4 regions of the Streptomyces sp. NPDC058289 genome follow, and region 1 is predicted to be linked to each of the others. Evidence: riboswitches for the same ligand, from Rfam matches in the RefSeq annotation. Region 1 holds a riboswitch; each other region holds the start of a gene.
The links. A riboswitch is a leader RNA that binds a small molecule or an ion and turns the genes downstream of it on or off. The one in region 1 is predicted to bind cobalamin.

Region 1 (5,001 bases):
GCCTGCTCGCCATGGCGGCGACCATGGGCACCAGCATCCTGGTCGGCCAGCGGGGCCCCGAGTCGGCCGTCGCGGTGCTGCGCCACCATCTGGACCGGATCTTCAGGACGGGCACACGGAGTCCCGCGGGGGACGCTCCCCCGTCGTGAGGTACGCGGTGACCGTGCGGTCGGAGCAGGCGTTGCCGTTGCCGAGGTAGACCCCGTGGCCGCCGTGGTCGACGGTGAGCAGCCGGGCGCGCGAGCCGAGGGCTTCGCGCATCTTCAGGGAGGCGGCGTACGGGGTCGCCGGGTCACGGAGGTTCTGGACCATCAGGATGTTCGAGGGCCCCCGGTCGGTGATGCGGGTGGGGCGTTCGGCGGGGGCGTCCTTCCAGAAGGCGCACGGGGTGATGTTCGCCGGCATCCCGGCCGTCAGCGGGTGCGCCGCCCGGTCCGCGGCCACCGCCCGCTCGTACCCGGAGACGTTCTTCGGCCAGGCCACGTCGTTGCAGATGACCCCCACCATCAGCGACGCGTCCGAGTCGGGGAGCACCGCGGCGAGCTCCTTGGGCAGCTCCGGGACCGCCTCGGGGTCCAGGGCCTCGCGCACGAGGCGGGCGAAGGCGGGGAACTGGGCGTCGCCGTAGAGGGCGGTCTGCAGGGCCTGGCGCAGCATCGTGCCGGTCAGCGGCAGGCCGGGTACGTTCGAGGGCTTCGGGGAACGGTCCAATTGCGCAGCGAGGGACAGGAACAAGGGGCGTACGTCGTCCGGGTGTTCGGCGAGCCGCAGCCCCTCCCCCGCCCGCGCCGGGTCCGCCGCCCAGGCCGCGAAGTCGGGGAAGCGGTCGTCGGCGCCCTGCGCCATGTTCGCGAGCCAGCCGCGCGCGACCCGCGTCGGGTCGGGGTCCCCGCTGCTGTCCAGCACCAGGCGGTCGGTGCGCTGCGGGAACTTCTGCGCGTACACCGCGGTCACGTAGGTCCCGTAGGAGACGGCCCAGACCGAGAGCTTGCGCTCGCCGAGGGCCTCCCGGAAGCGGTCCGTGTCGCGCGCCTGGTTGGCGGTGGTGAAACTGCGCAGCTCCGCGCCGCCGTTCGCGGCGCAGGCCTCGGCCACCCGGCGGGAGCGGTCGACGTTCTCCGCGATCCCTCCGTCGGCGCCGGGCCAGGACCGCAGGGTCGTCAGCCGTCGGTCGGCCGCGTCCAGGCCGCACTCGGCGGTGACGCTGCCGCCGACACCGCGCGGGTCGAGCGCGACGATGTCGTACGCGCCGGCCAACTGCCCCGCCAGCGCGGCCCCCTTCTGTGAGAGTCGCTGCACGCCCGAGCCTCCCGGCCCGCCGGGGACCGCGACCAGCGTCCCGCGCCGGGCGGCGGGGCGGGTGCTGGGCAGCCGGGACACGGCGAGGTCGACGTGCGGGCCGGCCGGGTCGGCGTAGTCGAGGGGGACGGACAGCTTCGCGCACTGCTGGCCGTCGAGGTGGCCCGTGTGGGTGCACGCCGTCCAGGCCAGGGTGGGCGCAGCGCCCCGGGTGGCGGCGGCGGCTGTGGCATCGGTGGCTGTGGCATCGGCAGTACTGGTCAGCGTGGCCGCCACGGCCGTGACGCAGAGGGCGATGAGTGCGGTCTTGCTGCGGTAAGTGGCCATGGAACGAGGATGGTTGAGCATCCTCGGCCGCCACATCCGGTAGGCGGGAAGGCCGTTCGGGGGGCTAGCCCCCCGGCCGGCCCCCCGTCAGACCACCACGACCGTCACCGCCGCCGCGCCCATCAGCACGGCGGCGGAGTGGATGGCCGCATGGCCGTAGTCACCCGACCAGAGGTGGCGGGCCAGGCCGCCCATGGCGGTCAGGCCCGCGATGATGCCGATCTGCGCGAGCAGGGTGACGGCGGTGAAGGGGGTCAGCAGCAGGATCACCGCGTTGAGCCAGAACGGGGCGGCGCCCGTCCAGCCCCGCCACTCCCGCACGTCCCGCCACTGCTGCCGGGTCGGCAGCTGCGGCACGTACGGGCGGCTCGGCCCCTCCCGGCGGTCTTTGGGTCTTCGGTGGTCCCCGAGCTCTCGGATCGCCGTCGTCACCGCGCCGTCACCAGCCTTTCAGTCACTTGCACGCAAGACGTCAACTCGCAGGCTGTACAGCCTCCTTGGGAGTTCCGGCCGGGACAAGGGCCCGTTCGGCAAGAAATCCGAAAGCCAGGCCGAAAGTGCCCCACATCGCTGCCTGAATGGCGAGCGAGGCGAGTCGGAACTGCCAGACGAGCGCCGCCGGGAAGTCCGCCGGCACCTCGTTGACGCCGGGCAGGAACGCGTAGGCGATGCCGACGGCCACCACGAAGGCGACCGAGGCGGCGATCGATGCGTTCCAGTTGCCCAGGCTCGGCGCCAGGCGCCGGCCCAGGATCAGCGCGGCCGCCGCGAGCAGCAGGCCGAGCGCGAGCATCAGGACGTAGAGGGTGGTCCGCTGCACCGTGGTCTCGGGGTCTCCGACGGCCGGCGGGTTGGCGGGGTACTTGAAGAACGGCACCAGGGTGACGGTGACGAACAGACCGCCGGAGACAAGCAGCGCCGTGGCCCGGGGGCCGAAGCGGCCGATCCGGCCCAGGGCGTAGCAGTAGACGAGCGCGGCGATGCCGCCGAGCGCGATCCCGTAGAGCAGGGTTCCGGTGCCCAGCCCGGCCGTGGCCTGGAGGGCCCGGCTGACCGGGGCGACCTCGCCGCCGTGGTGGTCGTGGGCTCCGGCTTCCTCGATGGCGATCGCCGCGTCGACCTGGGATTCACCGAGGAAGTACGCGACGAGGAACGCGGCGACTCCGGCGAGCAGGCCGGCGAGCATGCCCCTGATGAGGAGCACGCGGGGGGAAATGGGATTCATGAAGTTTTCGGTCCCTTGCGGATCGGTGGATCAGTGGCAGGGGAAGCCGAGGAGGTGGCGGCCGTCGTGCATCCACTCGTGCACGGTGTCGCCTTCGAAGATCGCGGTGGCGCCCTGCTCGGCGCCGACGAGGTAGAGCAGGACCAGCATCAGGACACCGACGAACAGCGCCCAAGGGGCCAGAGCGGTGAGGGAGATGGGTGCGACGGCCAGGGGAGCGGCAGTCGTGGGCACGGCGGAGTTGGCCATGGCAGGAGCCTCCAGAGGGAACACGCGTCCCGGTCAGTGGTGCTTTCGACGACGGTGGCGGGTCTGACTTTCCTCCCCCTCCGGGAGGATTCACAGTGGCGCGACCGTGCCGGATTCTCAACCGGACTTCCGTCATACCGTCGTCTTGTCGTCCGCCACCGTACCGCTCTTTATGGCGGCCTTACAGCGTCCTTGCAGGAGGGCTCCGTCTCATCGCTCGTCCCGTCAGTCGATGGCGTCGACGACCTCGCCCAGGTCGACGAACTTGAAGCCGGTCGCCTCGCGGTCGCCGTCGCCGGGGGTTTCCCGGCCGTCCTGGACGACGAGCAGGCCGCGGGGGTAGCGCGTGCCGAGGGGGGCGTTGAGGGCTGCGGCGCCGTCGCAGACCTCGGAGCCGTCGAGGGTGGCGGAGGCCGCGGTGATGCGGAAGGCGCCCTCGAACTCGTTGTGGTCCTCGCGCTCGCGGTCGTAGGCGACGAAGGTGTCGTCGCCCTGGCTGGAGGCGAGCAGGTAGCCGTCGCCGTCAGCCTCGGTGACCAGGGTCAGGCCCTCGACGTCGGCCTTCAGGCGCTTGCCGCCGTAGCCGGGGTCGGCGCCGGGCGTGCACTCCTCGGTCTGCTCGTCGTAGGTGCCGGGCACTCCGTACTCGCGCACCTTGTCGATCAGCCTCGGCGTGCCGGTGAGGCCCGCATCGATGCGCCAGATCCCGACGTCCTCCTGCCCCGCGTACAGGGTGCCGTCCGCGGGATCGACGACCATGCCCTCGATCTGCGGCAGCTCGCCCGGCTCGGCGCAGGGCGTCCAGGAAGCGCCGTTCGGCAGGCGGAAGGACGACGGCAGGTCGAGCGTGCGCACCTGGCGGTAGTCGACCGTGCCGGCGGGGGTGGCCAGCAGCTCCAGCAGGGCGATCCGGGTGCGGTTGCGCTGGCTGACCAGCGCGTAGGACCGGCCGGTCTTGCGGTCCGTCCAGGTGGCCAGGCCGTACGCGGTCTTCTGCTCGTTGATCTCGGCCTGGTCGGCGGAGAAGACCGGGCGGGCTCCCGGGTCGGTGACGTCGGTGAGCGGGCCGCCGGGCCGGTTCCGGTCGATGCGGTAGATCCGCAGCCGGTCGTTGCCCCGGTCGCTGACGACCGCGAGATCGGCGCGCCCGCCGCCCAGGCGCAGGCCGTTGACCAGGTCGACGTTGTTGAAGCGGCCGGGTGCGTCGTCGGCGCCGGGTCCGGCCGGGGCGGACAGCGACTGCACCTGCCGGGCCTCCAGGTCGTAGACCCGCAGACCGCCCTGCTTGGCGGTCGCGATCACCAGGCTGCGGCCCGGGTCGGCGGCGTTGCGCCAGATCGACGGGTCATCGGCGTTGGCGTCGCCGTCGGCCTCGTCGTCGTACAGCGGCGCGGTCTCGGCCTTGGGCCGGACACTGCCGATCGAGGAGGCTTGCGCCGGGAGCGCAACGGAGGCCGCGAGTGTCGTGCAGAGCACGAGTACGGAGGCGCGGGCGGCCGAACGTATGGTCAATGTTCTTCCTTTACAAGGGTTTTGCCCTGAGGGGAAGACGCTCCCCGGGTTGCTGGTCATGTCCGCGCCCGGCAGGTGGCCGACGGTTGAACGCGATGCGAAACCCCGGGACAATCACACGGTGCACCCCACCGTCGTACGAGTCCGGCTCCTGACGCCCCCGTTGGACGAAGCGGCGCGCTCCCACCGCTTCCCGTACGGGGATCCGTGCCCCGGGCACGAAGGGCTGCGCGGGCAGGATCACGGCGCCTGGGCCGGGCGGAGCATGGACGATGTGGCCGCGGAGGACCCCGAGGGGCTGCGGCGGTGGATGACCGACACCTCGTACGCGCCCCCGGGCGGCGGGGAGTCGGTGGAGGCGCTGATCGCGCGGGTCGGTGCGCACCTGG
Region 2 (5,001 bases), on a different contig from region 1:
GCCGATCGCCCCGCTGTAGGCCACCAGTACGCCGATGACGAGCGAGGTGAGGACGAACACGGCGGCCCGGAAGCGGCCCGTGTCCAGGCCGAGCGTCTGGGCGCCCTCCTCCCCCGCGAGCAGCAGGTCGAGCGGCCGGGCCAGGGCGACGAGCAGCCCGGTGCCCAGGAGCAGGGCCCCGGCGGGCAGGGCCAGTTCGCTCCAGCGCGCCCCGCCCAGCCCGCCGAGGGTCCAGAACAGCACGCTGCGGATCTGATCGGGATGGGCGGCCAGCACCAGGATGAGGCTGGTCAGGGCGGACAGCACGTACTGGACGGCGACTCCGGCGAGGATCAGCCGGCCGGTGGTCATGGTGCCGCCGCGCCGGGCCATCGCGTAGACGGCGACGAGCGCGCCCATCGACCCGGCGAACGCGGCGAGCGGTACCGCGGTCCCGCCCGCGAAGCCGAGGAACCCGGCGCCGAAGACGATCACCAGCACCGCCCCGGCCGAGGCCCCGGAGGAGGCTCCGAGCAGGAACGGGTCGGCGAGCGGGTTGCGTACGAGGGCCTGGAGCACGGTTCCCGCGACGGCGAGTCCCGCGCCGACGACGGCTCCGAGCAGGACGCGCGGCATCCGGACGTCCCACACGATCGCCCCGAACGCTCCTGCTCCCCCTCCGGGTCCCGGCCCTCCGAGCACGATGTCGAGCACCCGCCCCGGAGGGATCCGTACCGGCCCCAGGGCCAGGCCCGCCAGGGCCGACGCGGCCAGCGCGGCGGCGAGCAGGGCCAGTACGACCGGCGTACGGGTGAACGCGCGGGCGGCCCGGAGCCTCACGGGGCGGCGGGGTGGAGCTGGCCGCCCAGCGATTCGACGGCGTCGGCGACGCGTACGCCGAGCACGGCGGAGGACAGCGGGAGCACGACGAACCGCTGGTTCTTGACCGCGGGGACCTGTGCCAGCGCCGGATCGTTCAACAGGCGCTGCTTCTTGGCTTCGACGGTGGTGCCGCCGTAGTCGTAGATGAGGACGACCTCGGGCTTGCGCTCGATGACCTTCTCCCACGACACGTCGCCGAAGGTGTCGTCGAGGTCGGCGAACACGTTCGTCCCGCCCGCCATCGAGACGATCTCGTTGCCGATGCCCTTGCCGCCCGAGGTGAAGGCGGAGGCCTCGCCCGAGTCGTAGACGAAGACGGCGGGCTTGGCCCGGTCCTTCACGCGCGCGCTGACGGCCTCGATGCGGCGCTGTTCGTCCGCGATGAGCCGCTCGCCGCGCTCGGGCACGCCGAAGGTCCGTGCCACCTCGGTGATTTCGGTCCTGAGCTGGTCGAGGCCGACCTTGCCCTCGGTGCAGTACTCCACGCTGAGGCGGGAGTTGATGCCGGACTTGGCGAGTCCCTCGCGGTCGCGGCCCTGCGCCTTGTCGAAGGCGCTGGAGTAACCCCCGTACACGAAGTCGGGGTTGGCGCCGAGGAGGATCTCCTTGGAGGGGTACTCCTTCGCCAGCACCTTGATCTTGTCGTACGCGGGCCGATAGGCGGGCAGTACGGCGTCGTCCAGGTAGGCCGTCCCGACCGTCCTTCCCTCCAGCCCGAGGGCCAGGAGGATCTCGGTGGCGTGCTGGTTCATCGTGACCGCACGCTGTGGCGGTGCCTGATAGGTGCTGGTGACACCGCAGTTGGTGACCGTGTACGGGAATCCGGGCGCGGCGCTCGCCGCCGCCTTCGCGTCCTGCGCTGCGGGTGATCCCCCGCACGCGGCCAGCGGTATCAGGAGGGGGACGGGCAGGAGCGCGCGCAGCAGCGCACGGGGGTACGAAGACATGGTGAAGCCTCTCCGGGGGATCCGCGTCCCCTGGTCGAACCGAAAGAGGCGGTGCGTCAGTGTCTGACTCCCGGGTCCCCGCACGGGGGTGTCCGGTCACAGTGGCGGGACCGCACCGGATTCGCACCGGTTTCCTGTCCTGCACCGCCTGGATAACCCGGCCCAGTGTGCCAGAAGGGCGACGTCAGCGTTGCGCGCGCACCGCGTCGGCCGCCCGGGAGGCGAGGGTCCGCAGCGCCTCGTCGGAGGGTGATCCCGGCTCGGCCGTGTAGAGGTAGAGGGTCTGGTCGGGGTCGTCGGGGAAGGCGAGGGACTCGTACTCCAGGGCGAGTTCGCCGACGAGGGGGTGCCGGAAGCGCTTGGTCCCGTGGGTGTGTTCGAGCACGTCGTGCCCGGCCCACCAACGCCGGAAGTCACCGTCGAGCGCGCCTAGTTCCTCGACGAGCGGACTCAGGTCCGGATCGTACGGGTGTCGGCCCGCGTAGAACCGCAGCGCGGCGACGGCTGCGCGCGCGGCGCTCTCCCAGTCGGCGAAGAGCCCGCGGGCGGCGGGGTCGAGAAAGAGGAACCGCGCCAGATTGCGCCCGCGATGACCGGGCGCGCCCGACTCCGGGGTGTCCGGCTCCGAGGCGTGGGGCTCCGGGGTGTCCGGCTCCGAGGTGTGGGGCTCTGCCGCGCCGAAGTCGGCGTACAGGGCCTCGGCGAGCCGGTTCGCGGCCAGGACCTCAAGCCGGCGCCCCATGATCATCGCCGGGGTGCCGTCGTCGAGGGCGTCCAGTACCCGGTACAGACCGGCCCGGACCCGCTGCGGGCCGGCGGCTTCCGCGGGGCCGGGGGCTCCGGCCGCCGCGCCGGCTGCTCGCCCGGGCCCGGTGGCCCGCTGCGGCCGGGCCAGGTCGAAGAGGTGGGACCGCTCGGTGGCGTCGAGCCTCAGCGCACGGGCCACGGCGTCGAGGACCTCATCGGAGACGTGCAGGGTGCGCCCCTGCTCCAGCCGCGTGTAGTAGTCGACGCTGACCCCCGCAAGCTGCGCGACCTCCTCCCGCCGCAGCCCGGGCACCCGCCGCCGCCCCGGGTGGGCGGCGACCCCCATCTCCTCGGGACCGATGCGGGCACGCCGGGAACGCAGGAAGTCCCGCAGGTCGGAACGGGGCTCTCGCCCGGCGGTGGCGTTCATTCCCCCAGGCTAGGCGGTTTCCCCGGGTTCCTCGGGCACCTCCGGGTTCCTCGGGCGCCTCCGCACCCCGGCCGGGCCGGTCCGACATCGCGAGACACCCCCGCACCAGGCCGGCGGCGGAGCACTGCGCACGGAACGGGCGCACCGCCGGCAGCCGGGCGGGTCGAGGGGACCGATCCGGGCCCACCCCACCACGCCGGTCCATTGAGCAGCCCGGCCGAGCCACCCCCGCTCACCCTGCCCGTCCCCCGTCCGCGCGGGCCGTGTCACAGCCCGGTCACAGCGGCCCCACAGGACCCGCTCCCGGGCCACCATGACCCGATGCGCAGACACCACGTGATCATCGCCCTCACCGGCGCCGGAATCCTCGCCCTCACCGGTTGCGGCAGCGACTCCGACGCACCGACCCCCGACAAGCCCTCCACCTCGACCGTGCCGAGCGCCGACCCGAGCGCCCGACCCAGCGCCGATCCGAGCGCGGCCCGCCCGGACAGCGGCCTCCCGCCGAGCCCCGCACCCGCGCAGCGCGCCGCCTACCTGGCCGCGCTGAACAAGATCGACCCCGAGATCGTCAACGGCAACGACGACAAGGCCGTCTCGCGCGGCCTCGACCAGTGCCAGTCCATGAAGGGCGAGAAGGACCCGGCGAAGCGAGTGGCCGGCGCGAACCAGCGCTTCATCGGCCCCAACCACCCCGACGGCTTCGGCCCCGTAAAGTCCGCCCTCATCGTCGCGACCGTCCAGGCCAACCTCTGCCCGACTTACTGAGTTCAGTAGAGTCTGCCCGGCGGAAGATCAACCCCCTCGTGACCCGCCAGTCCACCTTCCTCTTGGGACAGGCCTCACACCGTGACCACAACTCCTCGGCGGCACCGTGCCGCCGCCGCGCTGGCTGCCATGGCCACCGCCTGCGGACTGATCACCGCCGCAGGCGCCACCTCCGCCGCAGCAGCCACGGCGGCGGCGACGTGCCCGTCGTCGCAGTCCACCCGCGATTTCTTCCCCACCACCTCGTTCAGCCAGGCGCCCGTACGGACCGACTGCGACACCACGGTCGACGAGAACTGGGGCACCGGCGCTCCGGCCGCCGGCCTGCCGGCCGATAATTTCGGGGTCCGCTGGACCCTGGACCGGGACTTCGGATCGGGCGGCCCGTTCACCCTGACGGCCACCGGCCAGGACGGCATCCGCGTCTACCTCGACGGGGCCCTTCACATCGACCTGTGGAAGAACGTCGCGGCTGACCAGACGCAGACCGTGAACGTGACGATTCCGCCCGGCACCCACAAGTTGCGCGTCTACACCGTCAACTGGAGCGGCGCCGCCGACATCAAGTTCGGCTACGTGCCCAGGACCTCCGCGGCCGAGGACAAGGTCAAGCCCCTCGCGCCGACCGGCGTCACGTCGGTGCTCGACAACACCACCGCGCAGGTGAAGGTGTCCTGGGCGGCGAACAGGGAGATGGACCTCGGTGTCTACCGGGTCTACCGACGGCTCGCGGGGACCACCGCCTGGACCACCGTCCGCACCACGAAGGCGACCTCCTTCGCCGAGCCGCCACCCGAGGGCGCCGGCCGTACCTACCAGTACCAGGTGCGTGCCTTCGACCTGGCCGGCAACGCCTCTGCCGCGACCGCCGGGCAGCCGGTGACCACCTCCAACGCCGCCGTTCCCGGCGTGCCCCGTGCCACAGCCGCCGACACCGGCATCTCCCTGACCTGGCCGACGTCTCCCGGAGCAACCGGCTACCTGGTCAAGCGGATCGGTGACCCCACCGTCCGCAAGACCACCGCGGCGAGCTTCAAAGACACCGCGGCCCCGCGCTCGGTCGTCTCCGAGTACCAGGTCGCGGCCGTCGACTCGGCCGGCCGGGCCTCCCAGTACAGCACCCCGGTCACCGCTCGCCGCCCGGTCGCGGCACCGCACGAGGTCACCGCGAAGCCTGCCTCGGGCAAGTACGTCGACCTGACCTGGAAGGTCCGCCCGGCAACGGACGGCGCGTACGAGGGCTTCACC
Region 3 (5,001 bases), on a different contig from region 1:
TCAGCTCCAGCCCCGACGAGGGCTTCTCGAGCAGGGCGGTGAGGATGGCGTGCGGGAGCGACATGCGGCCATCCTAGGTTTGCGGCAGCCCCGGGAATTCTAGGATCGCGATCCCCCGGTGCGTAGCCACGGCCAGCCGGGTCCCGTCGGGGTGCAGGGCCGTCACGGGCGAAGGGACGTGGGTGACCCCGTACGCCCCGTCCCGTCGGGAGACCGCCACGTCGGGCCACTGTGCGAGGACGGTGCCGTCAGTGGCTTCGACCAACCGCGGGTGACCGTACAGGGACATGACGCGGCTCCCGCCGCACGGGACGACGGTTCCCCAGTCGCCACCGCCGCTGCGGTGCGTCCAGCGCCCCTGGGCACAGGACCAGACGCCCAGCTCGCCCGTGCGCAGCGCCCGGCGCTCCTCGCCGTCGCCCAGGTCCTCGGCGGTCGCCGCCACCACCAACCGGTCCGTGTCGAGCCAGCAGGCCGAGGCCACCTCGGCGTCCAGCGCCATGTTCCCCGGCGCCCCTTCCCGGTCGAGGACCGAGGAGTCCGTCAGTGCCTCCTGCAGTTCGTACGCGCTCGCGAGGCCGACCGGGCTCCACACCCAGCCGGCGGAGAGCAGGCGCCGTCCGTCCGGACTCACGGCGAGTCGGGAATGGAAGAAGTCCCGGGGCTCGCGGGCCGCTGCCGTGAGCCGTTCGCCGGTGGCCGCGTCCTCGATCTGTAGGACGTTGTACTCGTCCGGGCAGTGCACCAGCACGTCGCGGCCGTCCGGCAGCGTGCCGAGCACGATCGGGTAGTCGTAGGCCTCGGCCTGGTAGTAGCTGCGGTTCAGCTCGCGCGCGATCCGCTCGCCGTCTAGGAGCAGGGCCTTCGTGCCGCGCTCTGTGTAGATCGCCGTCCAGCGGCCGGAGGGCGAGTGTGCGGCCCTGTCGAACTCGTACGGGTACCGCAACCCGCTGGAGTGCTCGGCCCCGTCCGGGGTCCAGCGGCGGAACCCGCCGACCGCGTCGACCAGTTCTTCGCCGTCCCACCGGAGGGACAGTGGCTCGCTCGATGTCTCGATCATCATCACGAACCGCGAACCTACCTACTGCCAGGCGGCCAGCGCCTCCGGATTGCGGGGCCCGGGGGCGTCCGCCGCCAGCAGTCCGTGGGCCCGCATCAGCGCGGTCACCGCCGGGGACCAGGCCGGGCGCAGGCCCGCCGCGGTCAGGAGGGACGGCTCCGAGAGGAGGGGTTCGGCCGGGCCGAAGCGGATGCCCGCCGGGGTCAGGATCGCCGCGTCGTCGGCCCAGCGGACCGCCAGGTCCACGTCGTGGGTGGCCATGACCACCGTCGTGCCGGAGGCGCGCAGTCCCGCGAGGACGCCGAGGAGCCGCTCCTGGCCGTCCGGGTCCAGGCCGGCCGTCGGCTCGTCCAGGATCAGCACCCGCGGAGCCATCGCCACCGCCCCCGCGATCGCCGCGCGCTTGCGCTGGCCGTAGGAGAGCAGGTGGGTGGGGCGGTCCCGGAGCCGGGTGATGTCCAGGGCGGCGAGGGCCGAGTCCACGCGGGCGCGGACCTCCGGAGCGGGCAGCCCCAGGTTCATCGGGCCGAAGGACACGTCCTGTTCGACCGAGGCCGCGAACAGCTGGTCGTCGGGGTCCTGCACCACCAGCTGGACGGACGTGCGCAGCCGGGTCAGTCCGGCCCGGTCGTACGAGACCTCCGTGCCGTCCAGCCACAGCGATCCCGCGCCGGGCCGCAGGCCGCCGCTCAGCAGCCGCATCAGCGTGGTCTTGCCGCTGCCGTTGCGGCCCAGCAGGGCCAGCGCCCGGCCCGGCGCGATGGCGAAGTCGACGCCGGTCAGGACCGCCGGGCCGTCCTCGTAGGCGTAGCCCGCGCCGGACAGTTCCACCACCGGCGGGTGGGAGGAGAGGGGCAGCGACGGGTTCACAGGTAGAGCCCCTTCAGGGTGAGGGTCAGGGTGATCAGGGCCGCCAGCAGGCCGGCGGTGGCCGCCAGGAAGCGCCACGACAGGGCCGCCTCCGGTACGAGGACCCGCAGCGCGCCGTCGTAGCCGCGTCCGGCCAGACCGGCCTGGAGCTTGGCCGCACGGTCGAAGGCCCGTACGAAGGAGGTGGCGGCCAGTCCGGCCAGGGAACGCCACACCGCCGCCCGGCCGGTGTGCCCGAGCCGGGCCGCCTGGGCCCGGCGGACCTGGGCCATGGAGTCCAGCAGCAGGAAGCCGATCCGGTACATGACCAGGGCCACGTCCACCACGGGGGCCGGCACCCCGGCCCGCACCAGCCGGGGCAGTACGTCGGAGACCGGGGTGGTGAAGGCGAACAGCAGCAGCCCGAGCGAGGCCGCCGAGGTGCGCAGCAGCAGTTCGGCGGCGAGCCGGGGGCCGTCGGGGGCCAGGGACACCGGCCCTGCCGGGCCGCCGACCGCGAACAGCAGGGGCAGCGCCCCGGTGAAGCAGAAGCCGAGCGGGATCCGGAAGGCCCGCCAGAGCTGCCGGCCGGCCACCCCGGCCGGGCCGAGCAGCACGGCGAGGGTGGCGGCGGCCACCAGGGGCCCGCCCGGCCAGGGCGGCAGGCACACGGCGGTGACCGTCAGCCCGATCCCGAGCAGGGCCTTCTCCAGCGGGTGCCGGCCGCGCCAGCGACTGCTGTGCGCGGCCACGTCGATCGGCAGCACCGCCTAGGCCTCCGGGGCGGTGGCGGCAGCGGCGGCGGCCGCCCCTTGGCGGCGGCCCTTGCGGACGCCGAAGTAGTACGCGAGCACGCCCGCCCCCAGGGCCGCCTGCAAGGCGAACAGCGCGGACTCGATCTCGGCCGAGGGGGGCTCGTACAGAGGGGAGAACCAGGGCTCGTAATCCGGCTTCAGCTCGGTGATCGCCGCCTCCGCCTGCCCGTCGGCGCCCGCGAAGGGCTCCTCCTTGCCATCGCCCAGCCCCAGGGCGATCGGCAGCACGGCCAGCGCCGCCACCAGGAGCAGCAGCAGGGTGTTGATCTTCGCGTTCTTGGACATCCCGCTCATCACGCCGCCGCCTTCTCTCCGGTACGGGTGCCCGTCAGCTTCGCAACACCGAGCCGGACCAGGTCCGACTTGCTCGACGCCATCAGCAGCCGCATCACGAGGACGGTCAGCAGCCCCTCGCTCACCGCCAGCGGGATCTGCGTGACCGCGAAGATCCCCCCGAACTTCGCGAGCGAGCCCGCGAACCCGGAGGCCGGGTCCGGGAAGGCCAGGGCGAGCTGCACGCTGGTGACGCAGTAGGTGATCAGATCGGCGAAGAAGGCGCCGAAGAACACGGTCACCATCAGCGGGAGTTCGAACTTCCGCAGGAGCCGGTAGACGGCGTAGCCCGCCCACGGGCCGGCGATGGCCATCGAGAAGACGTTGGCGCCGAGGGTGGTGAGCCCGCCGTGCGCCAGCAGCAGGGCCTGGAACAGCAGGGTGATCGTGCCGAGCACCGCCATGATCGGCGGCCGGAACAGGATCGCCCCGAGCCCGGTGCCCGTGGGGTGCGAGCAACTGCCCGTCACGGAGGGGATCTTCAGGGCGGACAGGACGAACGTGAAGGCCCCGGACGCACCGAGCAGCAGGGTGCTCTCCGGGTTGGCCTTCACCTCGCGGGTGAGCGAGCGGACGCCGTGGACGACGAAGGGGGCGGACGCGGCGCCCCAGGCGACCGCGTGCAAAGGGGGCAGGAACCCCTCGGCTATATGCATGGGTAGGGAGACCTCTCCAGCACCTCGTGGATGGACAACGCGCCCCGGCCGGTCTCCTGGCTCACGGGTTGACGTCCATGCTCCGCCTTCCCGGGCAGCGCGGAACCTCCCGCGCAGCCCAGTGGCTTTCCCGCAGGAGTGGAGCCGGACTTCCCGATCACAGTGGCGAGGGCCGCACCGGTTTCCCACCGGTTTCCCGAACACCAAGGCTCGCTGACCCTAGTCGGCCGCGCGGAGCGGTAACAACCCGCCCCCATTGCGCCGACAGGTGGCCGGATTCCGATTTATGGCGACTCTCCGCGTCGGTCGGCCGACCCTTCACCCCAATTGCGCTGATCGAAGAGGGAGTTCCGTGAGGAGCGGCCCGACGGGCCATGGTCACCCCGAGCCTCCGCACGGTTCCGCACCCGGACGGGTGCGGTCCGCTGGCGGGCCCGTCCGGCGGGGGTCAGGCTGGTGGGGTGACCGCCGAATCCGATGCCGCGCCCGCCTTCGACTACTCCGACCTGACCGCCGTGTACGTCAACTGCACGCTCAGGCGATCGCCCGAGCCCAGCAACACCGAGGGCCTGATCGACAAGAGCCGCGCGGTGATGGAGGCGGCCGGGGCCCGGACCTCGCTCATCCGGGCCGTCGACCACGACATCGCCACCGGAGTCTGGCCGGACATGACCGACCACGGCTGGGAGAGCGATCAGTGGCCGGTGCTCTACAGCCAGATCATGGACGCCGACATCCTCGTGCTGTGCGGCCCGATCTGGCTCGGGGACAACAGCTCGGTGATGAAGCAGGTCATCGAGCGGCTCTACGCCTGCTCCTCGATCCTGAACGAGCAGGGCCAGTACGCCTATTACGGGCGCGTGGGCGGGGCGCTGATCACCGGCAACGAGGACGGCGTCAAACACTGCGCCATGAACATCCTCTACAGCCTCCAGCACCTCGGCTACGCGATCCCCCCGCAGGCCGACGCCGGATGGATCGGCGAAGCCGGACCCGGGCCCTCGTACCTGGACCCCGGCTCCGGCGGCCCGGAGAACGACTTCACCAACCGGAACACGGCCTTCATGAGCTGGAACCTCATGCACCTGGCCGCCCTGCTCAAGCGGTCCGGCGGGATGCCGGCGCACGGCAACCAGCGCTCCTCGTGGGACGCGGGCTGCCGCTTCGACTTCCCGAATCCCGAGCACCGGTAGACGGGCCCGACCTCCCGCCGGCGGGTGCTCAGCAGACGTTCGGGTGCGCGACGTCCAGGACGAAGCGCTCCGGGGCGTGCAGCTTGAAGGAGGTG
Region 4 (5,001 bases), on a different contig from region 1:
CGGTCGGGGCCCGCAGCACACTGGGTCCCGCCTCCCTCGTGATGGCCGGGGAATCCGTTCCCGCCGACACCCGCTGGCTGGGCAACCCGATCGAGGCGTGGCGGTCCTGACGGGCGGGTCCGACAGGACGGGCCCGGCACCACCAGCACGTCGTACGAGCACAACGCAGGGAGCGGAAGCGGCAGTGAACGGCCAGAAGACAGCGGCATCGGACCCGTACTTTCCGGCCAACGGCGACCACCGTTACCGCGTGCACCGGTACGAACTCGCTCTGGAGTACCGTCCCGGCCCCAACCGGCTCGCCGGGACGGCCCGGCTCAGCGCGATCGCCGGGCGGGCGCCGCTCACGGAGTTCCACCTCAACCTGGCCGAGTTCAAAATAGGCCGGGTCCTGGTGAACGGCCGGGCTCCGCACTACAGCCACCGCGGAGGCAAGCTCCGCATCCGGCCGCCCAAGCCGCTGCCCGCCGGCGCCGCCTTCACCGTGGAGGTGCACTGGGCGGGCAACCCCACACCGGTGCGCAGCCCCTGGGGCGGGCTCGGCTGGGAGGAACTGACCGACGGCGCGCTGGTGGCCAGCCAGCCGGTCGGCGCGCCGTCCTGGTACCCGTGCAACGACCGGCCCGCGGACAAGGCCTCGTACCAGATCTCCGTCAACACGCCCTCCGCCTACACCGTCGTCGCCGGCGGCCGGCTGCTCACGCGGACGACCCGTGCCTCCACGACCACCTGGGTGTACGAGCAGCCGGCGCCGACCTCCACCTACCTGGTCGGCCTGTCCATCGGCATGTACCAGACGGTGCTGCTCGGCGACCCCGGGCTCGGCGGGGTCCCGCAGAGCGCCCACGTACCGGCGCACCTGCTGCCCCGGTTCTCCCGCGACTTCGCGCGGCAGCCCGCCATGATGCAGCTGTTCGAGGAGTTGTTCGGCCCCTATCCCTTCGGCGAGTACGCCGTCGTCGTCGCCGACGAGGAGCTGGACGTGCCGGTGGAGGCGCAGGGGCTCTCCCTGTTCGGCGCCAACCACGTGGACGGCGTACGGGGCTCCGAGCGGCTCATCGCCCACGAGCTCGCGCACCAGTGGTTCGGCAACAGCGTGACCATCGCCGACTGGCGGCACATCTGGCTCAACGAGGGCTTCGCGAAGTATGCGGAATGGCTCTGGTCGGAGCGCTCCGGCGGCCGCACCGCGCACGAACTGGCGGCCGCCGCACACCGGTTGCTGTCCGGACAGCCGCAGGACCTCCTGCTGGCCGACCCGGGACGCAAGCTGATGTTCGACGACCGCCTCTACCAGCGCGGCGGCCTGGCCGTGCACGCGATCCGCTGCGCGCTGGGGGACGGCCCGTTCTTCCGCATGCTGCGGGAGTGGGCCACCGTGAACCGCCACGGCGTGGTCACCACGGCCGGGTTCACCGCGCACGCGGCGCGCTTCGCGACGGGACCGCTGGAGGACCTGTTCACGGCCTGGCTCTCCGCACCGGCCCTCCCGCCGCTGCCCGCGCCGGGCCCGGGCGCTCGTGCGGCGGGCTGACCGCCAAGATCCACCTGGCTCCGCGTCAAATTGACCTGATCCTCGGTCAGGGCGTTCAGGCGGTCCATGTCCCGGTTGAAATCGCGCAGTTCGTCGCGGATCTCGTGCGGTACGGCCAGGGTCTGGGCCTGCTCCTCGGCGGTCGCGAGCCAACAGCGGCTCAGGGGCCCAATCCGGGTCCGTGCGGCGAGCGGGTCAGTACCTGAGTGCGGTGCCGAGGGTGGCGTGCACCTCGCCCGAGAGCTTGTGGGTGCTGCGCGCGGTCGCGTCCTCGGGCTGGCCGGCAGGCACGCCGGAGATGGTGACGACGACCGTGTCCAGCGCATTGCCGGAGGCGTCCTTGTAGTCGACCTGGACGGCGAAGGAGCGACGCAGCCAGGGGGCCCGAAGCCCGCCGCGGTCTTGTCCTCCGGTCCTGCCGCCCGCGGAATGCTCACTGCTCGGGCCCCTTCCGGTTCGGGCAACGGGTTCTCAGGCCGCGAAGACCTCGCGGAGCTGCTGCTCCTGCGTGCCGGAGAGGTTGGAACGGATCAGCTGCGCCTGCCCGCCGGGGAAGGAGCCGCGTACCCGCTCGACCACGGCGTCGGAGGAGAGCAGGAACAGTGCGGAAGTCCCGGGCTTCACCTCGGACTTCACCTCGTCGATGAACTGGTCGTCGATGCCGACGTCGGACAGCGATCCGCCGATGGCCCCGGCCGCCGCACCCACGGCGGCGCCGAGCAGCGGCACGAAGAACAGGAGCCCGAAGAGCATGCCCCAGAAGGTGCCGGAGAGCGCGCCGGCTCCCGTGAGGCTGTTCAGCTGCTGGGTCTTCGGCTTCTTGGCATCTTCGCGCCAGGTGACGACCGCGGCGTCGTGCACCTGTATCAGCTGTTCCTTCTGCAGGGCGAGCAGGGCGGACTCCGCCTGCTGTGCCCCCTCGGGAGTGGGGAACTTCCAGACGGTGAGAGGAAGTTGCCCGGCAGGCGCTCGTCCGCCGGGCCCTGGGTCACCGCGCGGACCAGGAGTTCCCCGCCCATGAACGCGCCGCGCCACGAGGAACGGCCCGGCCCGCTGCGTGACCGCGTCTACGGGGCCCTGTTGGAGCTCATCACCACCCGCGCCCTCCAGCCGGGGCAGCACCTCGTCGAGAGCGAACTCGCCGGACATCTCGGGGTGTCCCGGCAGCCGGTGCGCGAGGCGCTGCAGCGCCTGAGCACCGAGGGGTGGGTCGATCTGCGGCCCGCCCAGGGGGCGTTCGTGCACGAGCCGACCGAGGAGGAGGCGGACCGGCTCCTCACGGTCCGTACGCTCCTGGAGGCCGAAGCCGCCCGGCTGGCCGCCGCCCACGCCGGCCCCGAGGCCGTCGCCGCGCTCGAAGAGCTGTGCGCGCAGGGGGAGCGGGCCGTCGCCGCGGACGACGTGGACACCGCCGTCCCGCAAGACGTACCACGAGCGGGAGAAGTAGCCCGGCAGCCGGGGAGCACCGCCCGAGGCCCGTCGTGTCCCATGTCACCGTCCGACACGGGGGAAGTCGTGCCCGTTCCCCGGCCGCCCGCCCTACTGTGGGCCTCGCAGCTGGTTCGCCCCCGTCCGCCAGGCGGGATGCGTCGTAAGAGGGAACCCGGTGGGAATCCGGGACTGCCCCGCAGCGGTGAGCGGGAACGACCGCCGTCATACGCACTGGGACCGGAACCGGTCCTGGGAAGCGACGGCCATTAGGTGCCCGCCGGGAAACCGGCAGGCGAGCCCGCGAGTCCGAAGACCTGCCCGTTGCCCGTGCGCGATCGACCGCGCACGGTTTCCCGGTGACCTCGTGGGCGGGTCGGCGTGCACCTCAGGCGGGTCCTCCCGTCGCGTACCCCAGCCGTACGCGACCCCGGCGGTCCGCCCGTTCCGGCACCCTTCGCCTCCGCGACCCGTCACCGGGTTCATGGAGACACGCTCGCGAAGGAGAGTTCCGTGACCACCGAGTCCGCAGCCGCGCCCGTACGGGCCACCGTGTACGGCTACCCCCGCCAGGGACAGAACCGGGAACTGAAGAAGGCGATCGAGGGCTACTGGAAGGGCCGCGTCACCGCCGATGCCCTCCGCGCCACGGCCCGCGACCTGCGCCGGACCAACTGGGCCCAGCTCGCCGGGGCCGGCATCACCGAGGTTCCGACCGGCGACTTCTCGTACTACGACCACGTCTTGGACACCACGGTCATGGTCGGCGCGATCCCCGACCGCCACCGGTCCGCCGTCGCGGCGGACGCCCTGGACGGCTACTTCGCGATGGCGCGCGGCACCCAGGACGTGGCCCCGCTGGAGATGACCAAGTGGTTCGACACCAACTACCACTACCTGGTCCCCGAACTCGGGCCCGACACCGTCTTCACCGCCGAACCCGCCCGTCAGGTGGCGGAGTTGAAGGAGGCCCTGGACCTCGGACACACGGCCCGACCGGTCCTGGTCGGACCGGTGACCTACCTCCTCCTCGCCAAGCCCGCACCCGGCGTGGCCGCCGGCTTCGAGCCGCTCACCCTGCTCGACCGTCTGCTCCCCGTCTACGCCCGGGTCCTCGCAGACCTGCGCGCGGCGGGCGCCGCATGGGTCCAGCTCGACGAACCGGCCCTGGTCCAGGACCGCACCCCGGCCGAGCTGAACGCGGCGGCCCGCGCCTACCGCGAGCTCGGCGGCCTCACCGAGCGTCCCAAACTGCTCGTCGCCTCCTACTTCGACCGGCTCGGCGACGCCCTGCCCGTCCTGGCGAAGGCGCCCGTGGAGGGACTCGCCCTCGACTTCACCGACCGGGCCGCAGCCAACCTCGACGACCTGGCCGCCGTCGGCGGCATCCCCGGCAAGCGCCTGGTCGCGGGCGTGGTCAACGGCCGCAACATCTGGATCAACGACCACCAGAAGTCGCTGACCACCCTCGGCACCCTGCTCGGCCTCGCCGGCCGGGTCGACGTGGCCGCGTCCTGCTCCCTGCTGCACGTCCCGCTCGACGCCGACGCCGAGCGGGACACCGATCCGCAGGTCCGGCGCTGGCTCGCCTTCGCCCGCCAGAAGACCGCCGAGATCAGCACGCTGGCCCGCGGACTGGCCCGGGGCACCGACGCGATCGCGGCCGAACTCGCCGCGAACCGGGCCGACCTGGCCTCCCGTACCGCCTCCCGGATCACCCGCGATCCGGCCGTCCGCGCCCGCACCGCAGCGATCACCGAGGCCGACGGCCACCGCGCCCAGCCCTACGCCGAACGGGCCGCCGCCCAGCGCGCCCACCTCGGCCTGCCGCTGCTCCCCACCACCACCATCGGCTCCTTCCCGCAGACCACGGACCTGCGCACCGCCCGCGCCGACCTGCGCGCCGGACGCATCGACACGGCGGCCTACGAGGAGCGCATCCGGGCCGAGATCCGGGAGGTCGTCTCCTTCCAGGAGAAGACGGGCCTCGACGTGCTCGTGCACGGCGAGCCCGAACGGGGCGACATGGTCCAGTACTT

Region 2: it holds a riboswitch for cobalamin, as region 1 does, so the genes downstream of both, ACFVX6_RS05335 (ABC transporter substrate-binding protein) here and ACFVX6_RS07160 (CbtB-domain containing protein) in region 1, are expected to answer to the same signal.
Region 3: it holds a riboswitch for cobalamin, as region 1 does, so the genes downstream of both, ACFVX6_RS22580 (energy-coupling factor ABC transporter permease) here and ACFVX6_RS07160 (CbtB-domain containing protein) in region 1, are expected to answer to the same signal.
Region 4: it holds a riboswitch for cobalamin, as region 1 does, so the genes downstream of both, metE (5-methyltetrahydropteroyltriglutamate--homocysteine S-methyltransferase) here and ACFVX6_RS07160 (CbtB-domain containing protein) in region 1, are expected to answer to the same signal.

The regions. Positions count from the first base shown of each region.
Region 1 covers NZ_JBHVYI010000010.1:29,279-34,279, forward strand. Annotated here, with positions in the region: gene ACFVX6_RS07140 (TetR/AcrR family transcriptional regulator) at 1-149, shown strand, start outside; gene ACFVX6_RS07145 (alpha/beta hydrolase) at 103-1,626, opposite strand; gene ACFVX6_RS07150 (hypothetical protein) at 1,714-1,983, opposite strand; gene ACFVX6_RS07155 (CbtA family protein) at 2,099-2,851, opposite strand; gene ACFVX6_RS07160 (CbtB-domain containing protein) at 2,882-3,100, opposite strand; cobalamin riboswitch at 3,139-3,275, opposite strand; gene ACFVX6_RS07165 (phytase) at 3,326-4,612, opposite strand; gene ACFVX6_RS07170 (histidine phosphatase family protein) at 4,734-5,001, shown strand, end outside.
Region 2 covers NZ_JBHVYI010000007.1:80,308-85,308, reverse strand. Annotated here, with positions in the region: gene ACFVX6_RS05340 (FecCD family ABC transporter permease) at 1-819, opposite strand, end outside; gene ACFVX6_RS05335 (ABC transporter substrate-binding protein) at 816-1,808, opposite strand; cobalamin riboswitch at 1,846-1,983, opposite strand; gene ACFVX6_RS05330 (helix-turn-helix transcriptional regulator) at 1,993-2,985, opposite strand; gene ACFVX6_RS05325 (hypothetical protein) at 3,307-3,753, shown strand; gene ACFVX6_RS05320 (PA14 domain-containing protein) at 3,835-5,001, shown strand, end outside.
Region 3 covers NZ_JBHVYI010000044.1:27,748-32,748, forward strand. Annotated here, with positions in the region: gene ACFVX6_RS22555 (PadR family transcriptional regulator) at 1-64, opposite strand, end outside; gene ACFVX6_RS22560 (hypothetical protein) at 74-1,063, opposite strand; gene ACFVX6_RS22565 (ATP-binding cassette domain-containing protein) at 1,082-1,930, opposite strand; gene cbiQ (cobalt ECF transporter T component CbiQ) at 1,927-2,676, opposite strand; gene ACFVX6_RS22575 (energy-coupling factor ABC transporter substrate-binding protein) at 2,680-3,018, opposite strand; gene ACFVX6_RS22580 (energy-coupling factor ABC transporter permease) at 3,018-3,713, opposite strand; cobalamin riboswitch at 3,742-3,936, opposite strand; gene ACFVX6_RS22585 (flavodoxin family protein) at 4,175-4,906, shown strand; gene ACFVX6_RS22590 (hypothetical protein) at 4,935-5,001, opposite strand, start outside.
Region 4 covers NZ_JBHVYI010000132.1:4,069-9,069, forward strand. Annotated here, with positions in the region: gene ACFVX6_RS37885 (Pls/PosA family non-ribosomal peptide synthetase) at 1-110, shown strand, start outside; gene ACFVX6_RS37890 (M1 family metallopeptidase) at 185-1,534, shown strand; gene ACFVX6_RS37895 (DUF1269 domain-containing protein) at 2,006-2,395, opposite strand; partial or broken gene ACFVX6_RS37900 (GntR family transcriptional regulator) at 2,552-2,998, shown strand; cobalamin riboswitch at 3,076-3,302, shown strand; gene metE (5-methyltetrahydropteroyltriglutamate--homocysteine S-methyltransferase) at 3,476-5,001, shown strand, end outside.